3 regions of the Mycobacterium sp. SMC-8 genome follow, and region 1 is predicted to be linked to each of the others. Evidence: predicted binding sites of a transcription regulator. Region 1 holds the regulator's gene; each other region holds the start of a gene.
What was found. Region 1 encodes LexA, which represses DNA repair genes until DNA is damaged. Its sites were predicted from a motif close to CGAACANNTGTTCG; they were not measured.

Region 1 (3,273 bases):
AGCTCGCGGCCGCCGATCCCGACGACTACGCCGACGAGTCCGAGCACTACCTGTGGACGTGGCTGGACGAGGCCGCAGGCACCATCCGCTCGCGCATGTTCGCGCCGTACCTGGGGATTCGCGAGGATGAGGCGACCGGCGCGGCTGCGGTGCGCATCACCGAGCATCTGAGCCGAGACCTGACGATCGTCCAGGGCGAGGGGTCGATCATCGAGACGAAATGGAGCCCCGAAGGCTGGGTGCAGGTCGCCGGCCGGGTGGTCGACGATGGACAGCGCCAACTGGAGTGACGCCTCAGCTCTGGGCCGTGACCTTCCGATGGGCACGCAGCGCCTGTATCTCGCGCTCGAAATCCTCGGCTGACGAGAACGAGCGGTACACCGAGGCGAATCTCAGGTAGGCCACTTCGTCGAGCTCTCGGAGCGGACCCAGGATCGCCAAGCCCACCTCATGGCTGGGCACCTCCGGCGAGCCGGTGGCCCGGACCGCGTCCTCCACCTGCTGAGCAAGATGATTCAGCGCGTCGTCGTCGACCTGCCGGCCCTGGCACGACCGCCGCACCCCGCGGATGACCTTCTCGCGACTGAACGGCTCGGTCACGCCACTGCGTTTGACCACAGCGAGTACCGCCGTCTCCACCGTGGTGAACCTGCGTCCACACTCGGGGCACGACCGGCGCCTGCGGATCGCCTGACCCTCATCGGTCTCTCGGGAATCGACGACCCGGGAATCGGGGTGCCGGCAGAAAGGACAGTGCATCACCGCTCCTTCGCCGCTCCGACAGTCAATCGCTTCGAACGCCATTGAGCGTACCTGCGTGGAACACGGGCGGCTCATGGCCGGACCCCATGGGGTGTATCTCATCGGGCCCCGTCCTCACAGAGCTCGGGCAGCACGGGCGATCAGATCCCGGCTGCGATCAGACGACGGGTGCGATCAGACGACGGGTGCGATCAGGGTCTGACCTGCGGCCAACGCCGCCGACTCGAGTTTGTTGAGCTCCCGGATCCGATCGACCACGTCGGCGACCGGGACGCCGGGAGCGACGCGCTGCGCGACCTGGTGCAGGGACTCGCCACTGTGCACCTGCACCACGGCGAGCCGTCCGGGGACCTCGGCCGTGCCGGCGGCCAGACTGCCGAACTGCCCGACCAGGCCCAGCCACAGCGTGATCGCGCCGGCGACCAGCGCCAGCAATACGGTGGTAGCCGGCGTGACCGGGCGGCGCCGGTGCGGCGCACGCGACATCAGCACGCCGGTCCCCCGGTGTCGCACCGGCGCAGCGCCGGGCCATCGGGACGGAGACCGCCGGCCCGGCCGCGCCGGCCGGACCCGGCCCGCGGTCACCTGCAGGCGCGGTGCCCGCTCGAACTCGTTCCATGTCGCGCGGTCGTCGAGAATGGTCATCAGTTCGCCTTTCGATCCGAGAAGTGTTTCGCTCTTGTGTTCGAACGATAGTCGATCATCTGTTCGATGAATAGAACGCGTGATCGAACTGTTGCGAACGCTAACCGAAGGCACCGACACGTCCGGGTCGTCGCCTCCAGGGCATCACCGGAGAGCCTCCGCGGGATCCCGGCCTCGGCCGCCGGCATGCGACACGCCTCGAACACATGTTTGATTATCGGCCGTGACCGGGCTACATTCGGGCACATGAGCGACGACAGCAATGACAGCACCGGCGGCCGCGGCCGCGATTCGGGTCTGACCGAGCGTCAGCGAACGATCCTCGAAGTCATCCGTGCGTCCGTGACCACCCGCGGCTACCCTCCCAGCATCCGGGAGATCGGTGACGCGGTCGGATTGACGTCCACGTCGTCGGTGGCCCACCAGTTGCGCACGCTGGAGCGCAAGGGGTATCTGCGCCGCGATCCCAACCGGCCGCGGGCGGTCGACGTCCGCGGGGCCGACGACAACGCCACACCGGTCGTCGGGACGGACGTCGCCGGTTCGGATTCGCTACCCGAACCCACGTTCGTGCCTGTGCTCGGCCGCATCGCCGCCGGTGGACCGATCCTGGCCGAGGAGGCCGTCGAGGACGTCTTCCCACTGCCCCGTGAGCTGGTCGGCGAGGGTTCGCTGTTCCTGCTCAAGGTTGTCGGAGAGTCCATGATCGACGCGGCGATCTGCGATGGCGACTGGGTCGTGGTCAGACAGCAGAACGTCGCCGACAACGGCGACATCGTGGCGGCGATGATCGACGGCGAAGCCACCGTCAAGACGTTCAAACGCACCCGCGGTCAGGTCTGGCTGATGCCGCACAATCCAGCCTTCGACCCGATCCCGGGCAACGACGCCGTGGTGCTCGGCAAGGTCGTGACGGTCATCCGCAAGGTCTGACCGGTCGGACGGCCTACTCGCCGCGTACGAAGCCGTTCGTGAGCGCGATCTCCTCCGTGGCGAACCAGATCTCGACGGGGGCGTCGTGATAGTCGCCGCTGTCCGGCGTCCAGTACAGGCCAGATTTGGTGTCGGCCTTGATCGGATAGCCCTCGGGGATCTCGCCCGGGTCGTCGAAGGGCATGTGCAGTGCGGTGCCCAGCGGCAGCGGCTCGTCGACGTCGATGCGCGCGTGACGTCCGGTGTCGGCCATGGGATCGCGCGCCGGTGGTGCCGCGGCGACGTTGACAGGTTCGTCGGCAGGTGCGATGACCGGCTCACCGACCGACGCGATGAGCGGCTCGCGGTCGGCGTCCAACTCTGTCTGCTCGGCCACGATGTCGTGCGCGTCGCCACGGCCGCCGTCGACCACATCGTGCGAGGGTGCTTCGGCCTCGGGTGTCAGCACCCGTGTCGGCGCGGTGTCGACGGCGTCGGGATCCTCCTGCGCGTCGCCGGAGTCGGCGGCCGGCCCGTGCTCGTTCTGATCTTCGCCGGGTTGCGCCCCCCAGAAGCCCTGCACGTCCGACCGGAAATCCTCGCTCGACGCCGGCGCCGCCGAGCCCAGCGATCCCAGACCCTCGCGGGCGTACCGGTCCCCGAACAGTTCGTCCTCCCGGCCGTCCTCGTGGGCCTGCGCGCCGGCACCCGACGGTACCGGCTCATAGGCGTGGCCGTCCGGGGCGCCCAGACGGCCGAGCAGGTCGTCGTCGCGGCGACGACCACGGGTGCGCAGCACCGCGAAGCCGACCAGAGCGGCCAACAGCACAAGCGGGACGATGGCCAGCAGCCACCACCAGGTCCACTTCAGCCCGGAGCTCTCGCTGTTCTCCGAGGGCTGCGATGTCGGCGGCGGTGCCTGCGGGGCCTGGGCGCCGGGCACCTCCAGACCGA
Region 2 (3,273 bases), 1.8 Mb from region 1:
GGTGTTCGGGGTGGTGGTAGCCATTGACCAGCTGCGTGCGGTGCCGGCCTGTATCGAGCCCTGGTGGTGGGAGCCATTCGGTCTGGTTCCTGGCGTTCTTGCTTGTGGTCCAGCCGGTGGTTTCGATCATCCGGTTGTGCGGTCCGCAGGCCAGGGTGAGGTCGTCGATGTCGGTTTGGCCGTCGTTTTTCCAGTCCGCGACCGCATGATGAACCTGACACCAGTACCCCTGCACGGTGCAGCCGGGCCGGGTGCAGCCACGATCACGAGCGTGCAGGACGATCCGCTGGGCGGCGTTGGCCAGCCGTTGGGCCCGACCCAGATACAGGCTTTGACCGGTGTGCTCGTCAAAGACGTACAGATAGTGATGGGCGCGGGCGGCCATCCGGATCAGATCGGGCATCGGCAGCAATGATCCGCCGCCGGTGACCGCCACCCCGGCCCCCTTTTCCAGCTCCTGCAGGGTGGTCGAGACGATCACGGTCACCGGTAACCCGTTATGGCTGCCGAGTGTCCCGGATTCCAGGGTGCGGCGCAGCAGGGCTTTGAAGCCGTCGTGATTGCGCTGCCCCTCGGTGCGGGTATCCCGACCCGTCTCCGGGCCCGCCCCGGCGGATGACTCGGCCGGCTCCTCACCGGGCTGTTGGTCGGGCATGTTGGCCCCGGGGGCGGCCTCCTTGGCCAGGGTCGCCTCCAAGTAGGCGCCCAGTTCGGCGTCCAGGTAGCCGCTGATCTTGCGAAACCCGTCACGCTGCTGCTTGCCGACCCTCACCCACCGTTTCCGGGCCACCTCGTCGTCGGCGGGTTCAGGGCCGTCCTGATCGATCATCATCAACAACCGCCCCGCCGCCGCATCGAGCTCCTCAGGGCCTAGACCCGAGCCCAGGCCGGCCAGGTGCGCATCGGCGGCCGCACGGGTGTCCACATCCACCCACGCGGGCAGCTTCTGGTGAAACCTCGCGATCACCGTGATGTGCTCTTCGTCCAACAGGCCCTGAGCCTGGGCGGCGGCGGTGGCTCCCCACAGCGGCGCAAGAGGCTGGCCCGTCATCGCCCGCCGCGGCCCCAGCATTTTGGCCCGTCGCAACCGCCGTCCCGCCTCGGCGCCACTGACCCGCAGCGCGGTGGTCAGCACGCCCTTCCACGACGATTCCCCGAGCCGGTGCGGCTCGGTCTCCTCGATCAACCGGGCCAACACCTTGTGCTCCAGCGCCGGGACCGACCGCAGCACCCTGGTCAACTCGGCCAGCAGCCCGACCAACTCACTATGGGTCAGCTCATCGGCGGCCTTGGACAGCACACCGATCTGCTCAGCGATCGCCCCCACTGCCTCGGACACCAGCTCCATATATCGAACACTAGTGCGAACCACCGACAAAAAGCGTCCCGGCAGGGTGTGAAAAGAGATCCATGGAGGATTCTTGCGCCGCTTACGGCAACCGTGATCATCGGCGACGAAAAGCCGTTCCACGGACCGCCACGTGGCATTGTCCTGATGACGGGACGTCACAAGTAGCAAGTGGGGGAAGGCGCGGGCGTGGCATCGGGCGACTTCGAACTGTCGATGAGCGAATTGCGTAGCGTGGCTCGCTTCGTCGCCGAGACCGCCGAAGAGCTCCTGCCGATGTTCGAGGACGCCGATCCCCGCGACTGCAGGCCGAGGAACGCCATCGCTGCCGCCTGGCGCTTCGTTCATGGCGCGCCCAGGACGAAGCAGCAGCGCGTCGCCTCGCTGGAAGCCCACCGCGCGGGCCGGGAGGCATCCGAGGAGGTGGCGCGCCTGGCCGCACAGGCAGCAGGGGACGCCGCATCCGCTGCCTATCTTCATCCCATCGCCCGACCGCATCAGGTGGGCCACATTCTGCGTGCCGCCGCGAACGCCGCACGGGTAGCCGAGATCAACGCCGGCGGCGACCCTGACGCTGCCATCTCCGCGATCCGGAGAGCGCGGCAGCGTGCGACGCCCGAGCTGATTGACGTCCTGTGTCGTTACCCTCCGGCGCCGGCCGGCAGGAGCCGCGTCGCCCAGCTGATGTCGAGTTTGGACGCGACGCTGCGGGCCCCGCGCTGAACGACACGGCCGGATGCGGCCTGGCACGGCCATAAATGCCGGGCCGACGTGTGTGTCAGGACGTCAACTGCGCGACCAACTGCTTCTTGTCGACCTTGCCCACCGCCGTCATCGGCAACGATCGCACCGGGGTCAGCACGTCGGGGCGTGCGTGCTTGGACGCACCGCGCCCGTCGAGAAACGCGTTCAGCTCGGCCAGCGTGATCGGCGCACCGAGGAAAACCACTGCCGCACAGATCTTCTCGCCGAGATACTCGTCGGGGAGCGCCACGGCGGCAGCCGTGTAGATCGCCGGGTGGGTGTGCAGGTGGTCTTCGAGGTCGGTCGCCGACACTGTCTCGCCACCGCGGTGGATCACGTCTTTGACCCGGCCGGTCACCTCCACGTACCCGGCGCGTGCGCCCTCGGAGAAGATCCGAACCCGGTCGCCGGTGCGGTAGAAGCCGTCCGGGGAGAACGAGCGGGCGTTGGCGTCGTCGGCCCGGTAGTAACCGTTGAGCGTGTACGGTCCGCGGACCAGTAGCTCGCCCTCCTCCCCGGGTGCCACCTCGTCGCCGTTCTCGTCGACGACGCGCATCTCGTCGTGTGGGGACATCGGCCGGCCCTGGGTGTGGACGACGACGTCCTCCGGGTCTCCGGGCCGGGTGAAGTTCAGCATCCCCTCGGCCATCCCGAAGATCTGCGACATGCCAGGGGTCAGCCGGTCGAGGATGAATCGGGCCTCTTCCGGGCTCATGCGGGATCCGCCGACCTGGACGAACCGCAGCGAACTCGGCAGTACCGGCTCCCACTCACATGCCTGCGCCCACAGCTTGGCCAGCGCGTTGACCAGTCCGGTGACGGTGATCCGGTACTTGTCGATCAACGCGAACGCGTTTTGGGGGCTGGGGTCGGCGGTAAACACCGTCGGCGCGCCGACCGTCATCGAGCCGAGCAGGCCGGGGCAGGCCAGCGGAAAATTGTGTCCGGCGGGCAGCGCGACCAGATAGGCGTCGTCCCCGTTCATCTGGCAGGCCTGGGCGCAGGCGGTGGCGTTGTAGACGTAGTCGTCGTGGGTGCGCGCGATGAGTTTCGGTAGGCCGGTGGTGCCGCCGGAGACCAGCAGCAGCGCGGGCAGGCCGGGGTCGATCCGCGGACGCTCGAGCAGTGGGCCGGCATGGTCGCGGATCGCCGCCCACGAGACGAACGGTCCGGATGCGCCG
Region 3 (3,273 bases), 870 kb from region 1:
CGTGTTCCCCGGCATAGGCGTGCAGCACCTCCAGCCCCGCGGCGCCGATCGCGACGTCGGTCTGTCCGGTGCGCCACGCCCGCCCCATGGTGTCGGTGACGACGACGCCGACCTGCACTCCGAGCCGCTCGTGCAGCGCCGCCACCAACGCCGCAGCGCTGCCGTCGGGATCGACGGGCAGCAGGGCCAATTCGTTGGAGTCGACGTTGGAGCCGTCCACACCGGCGGCGGCCTGCACCAGACCGAGGGCGTTCTCGGTGATCAGCGTGCGCCCCTTGCGGGCCAGAACCCGCACCGCCTCGTCGTCGATCAGTTTGCGGCGCAGCGCATCCCGCTCCTGGGGGTCCGACGGGGCGGCGACCATCCGGCCCTCGGTCTTGGACAGCACCTTGCTGGTGACGACGAGCACATCGTCGTCCTGCAGCCACGGCGCGGCCCCGGCGATGGCCCCGGCCAGATCGTCCCCGGGCCGGAACTCCGGAAGCCCCGGTACCGGCAGCAGTTCCACCCGTGCCGACGTGCCGTGGTCGTTCACCAGGACACCCCGGCCAGTTCGATTCCGGCGCGGACCATCTCGGCGGTTGCGGCCGGATCGGTCATCAGCAGCGGAACCGACCGCACCTGCACGCCGTCGACCGACGCGGGGTCGCCGGTGTGCACCAGCCAGCCGTCCAGGATGCCCGTCGAGGAACGGGCACCGAAGTGATTGCCGACGGCCTCAGAGGTGCTGGGCACCCCGATCACGTTCAGGCACGCGTCGGCCATGCCGCGCAACGGCTTCCCGGCGATGATGGGGGAGTAGCCGATCACCGGCGCCTTGGTCGAGCGCAGCGCGCCGCGGATGCCGCCGATCGCGAGGATGGCGCCGACGCTGACCACCGGGTTCGACGGCGCGATCAGCACGATGTCGGCGTTCTCGATCGCCTCGGTGACACCGGGCGCGGCCGTGGCCTTGTCGGAACCGACGAATGCGAAGCTCTCGGTGGGGATCTGGGCGCGGTAGCGCACCCACCACTCCTGAAAGTGGATGGCGCGCTTCTCGCCGGCCGAATCGCCGGGCCCGGGATCGGTGACCACGACATGGGTTTCGCTGCGGTCGTCGCTGGCGGGCATCAACAGCGCACCCGGCGACCACCGCCGGCACAGGGCCCGGGTGACGTCGGAGAGCGGGTAGCCGGCCCGCAGCATCTGGCTGCGCACCAGGTGGGTGGCCAGGTCGCGGTCGCCGAGGCCGAACCAATCCGGCTGCACGCCGTAGGCGGCGAGTTCTTCCTTGGCGTTCCAGGTTTCGTTCTTGTGGCCCCAGCCCCGCTCGGGGTCGATGCCGCCGCCGAGGGTGTACATGCACGTGTCGAGATCCGGGCAGATGCGCACGCCGAACATCCACGCGTCGTCGCCGACATTCACCACAGCAGTCACTTCATGCTCATTGGTATCGTGAGTGCCGAACTGCCCCAACCCCAATAGATGTTGGACGCCGAGCAAGAACCGTGCACCACCGACGCCACCGACCAGAACCGTGACCTTCACAACGATCGAGACTAGGCCGTCAGAGCCGCGAACTGCGCCTCGGGCGGAACGTGATAGACACGCCACAGCGCGACGCGCCGTAAACAAGTCACGGAATGGTATGAATTCCTGTTCTAGCGCTTGACCGGGGCAGCTAACGCGTGTGTAATCACACCAGTGTCATTTCGCGGTTCTCCGGCCGGTTCCGGTGTCGCAGACCGAGATTCGATCACTTGTTCGAATTGGGATGGCCGCACGTTCGGCAGTGGGGCCGGCATATACGGATCTACGAGACCTGTGGAGGAGGGGAACATGGCATTTGAACAGGCCGATTTCGGTGATTTGATTCGGTTCGACAACAGGCTCCTCGGCTCGGTGGGAAGTGCGCCGCACATCCAGACCGGACCGACACCGAGCGGAGCCAACGGGCGGCCGCAGCTGAGTCTGGTGCCCGATCATTCGGATTTCTTCAGCGAAGACTCCGAGCTGCCTGAAGAGGATCAGTGGCAGGAGCGCGCCCTGTGCGCCCAGACCGATCCCGAGGCGTTCTTCCCGGAGAAGGGCGGCTCCACCCGCGAAGCCAAGCGCATCTGCCAGGGCTGCGAGGTCAAGGACGCGTGCCTGGAGTACGCACTGGCCAACGACGAGCGCTTCGGTATCTGGGGCGGTCTGTCCGAGCGTGAGCGCCGGCGCCTCAAGCGCGGCATCATCTGATCTTCGAGCGCGCCCCGCGCGTTCACCCGCCGTCAGCCGTCGTCCAGGGTCGGGTCGATGACGGACGGTTCCACCCCCAGGTAGGTGGCGACCTGCGCCACCAGCAATTCATGCAGCAGCTCGGTCAGCTCGTCGGTGTCTTTAGCCCGACGCTCGATCGGCTTGCGGAACAACACAATTCGGGCGCGAGTGGAGTTACCTCGGACGTCCACCCCCGCAGGGATCAGCCGGGCCAGTGCGATCGGGCCGTCGGCGACCACCTCCGGTGGCCACTGCACACTGTCAGGGTCTTTGGGCGCGATGCGCGGGATCTCGTCGACCGCCACGTCGAGCGTCGACACCCGGTCATGCCAGCGCCGCTCGATCGGCTCGTATGCCTCCAGCACCGCCATGTCGAAGCGTTCGGCGCGGCTGCGCCACCCCGGAACGGTCGGGGGTAGCAACGGCCCGCGCATCTCCCGGCCCCGCCGCGACCCGCGATGAAGGCGCCTCGTCACGAAAAAGATCGTAACGGTTGGGCTTCGGCCGCCCGGCGGCTGCGCGTGTCCGCCGCAACCCGGACGACGTCGCAGGATAACCTTCCGCTGTGAATGTTCCCCGTCGCTGCTGCCGGCCTGGGTGCCCGCACTATGCGGTCGCGACGCTCACCTTCGTCTATTCGGACTCGACTGCTGTCGTCGGCCCGCTGGCCACCGTGTCCGAACCGCACTCGTGGGATCTGTGCGTCCTGCATGCCGGCCGGATCACCGCGCCCCGTGGCTGGGAGCTGGTCCGTCATGCCGGGCCGCTGCCGTCGCATCCCGACGACGACGATCTGGTGGCGTTGGCAGACGCGGTCCGAGAAGGCCGTGAGGCGACCGCGCCCGCCGCGGGCTTCACCCACGGGTTCAGCGACCCGGTCAGCGGTGTGCACGGGGGCGCGCTGATGGCCCCGCCTGCCCGGCGCCCCGAGACCAACGGACGCCGGCGCGGCCACCTGCGCGTACTGCCGGATCCAACGGACTAGGCCCTACCGCGAGGGCGATTCATCCGTGGGTGAGTCGCCGTGAG

Region 2: KXD97_RS27845 (HNH endonuclease signature motif containing protein) is a predicted target of LexA. The motif match lies at 1,456-1,469, and genes of this name have one in related genera.
Region 3: cofD (2-phospho-L-lactate transferase) is a predicted target of LexA. The motif match lies at 1,736-1,749, and genes of this name have one in related genera.

Annotation. Positions count from the first base shown of each region.
Region 1 is NZ_CP079865.1:4,038,915-4,042,187, reverse strand. It holds gene KXD97_RS19580 (PhzF family phenazine biosynthesis protein) at 1-290, shown strand, start outside; gene nrdR (transcriptional regulator NrdR) at 295-759, opposite strand; gene KXD97_RS19570 (LysM peptidoglycan-binding domain-containing protein) at 937-1,407, opposite strand; gene lexA (transcriptional repressor LexA) at 1,654-2,340, shown strand; gene KXD97_RS19560 (LGFP repeat-containing protein) at 2,354-3,273, opposite strand, start outside.
Region 2 is NZ_CP079865.1:5,792,123-5,795,395, reverse strand. It holds gene KXD97_RS27845 (HNH endonuclease signature motif containing protein) at 1-1,348, opposite strand, end outside; gene KXD97_RS27840 (putative immunity protein) at 1,565-2,071, shown strand; gene KXD97_RS27835 ((2,3-dihydroxybenzoyl)adenylate synthase) at 2,127-3,273, opposite strand, start outside.
Region 3 is NZ_CP079865.1:3,170,879-3,174,151, forward strand. It holds gene KXD97_RS15400 (coenzyme F420-0:L-glutamate ligase) at 1-535, opposite strand, end outside; gene cofD (2-phospho-L-lactate transferase) at 532-1,530, opposite strand; gene KXD97_RS15410 (WhiB family transcriptional regulator) at 1,954-2,223, shown strand; gene KXD97_RS15415 (metallopeptidase family protein) at 2,256-2,678, opposite strand; gene KXD97_RS15420 (DUF3499 domain-containing protein) at 2,810-3,229, shown strand.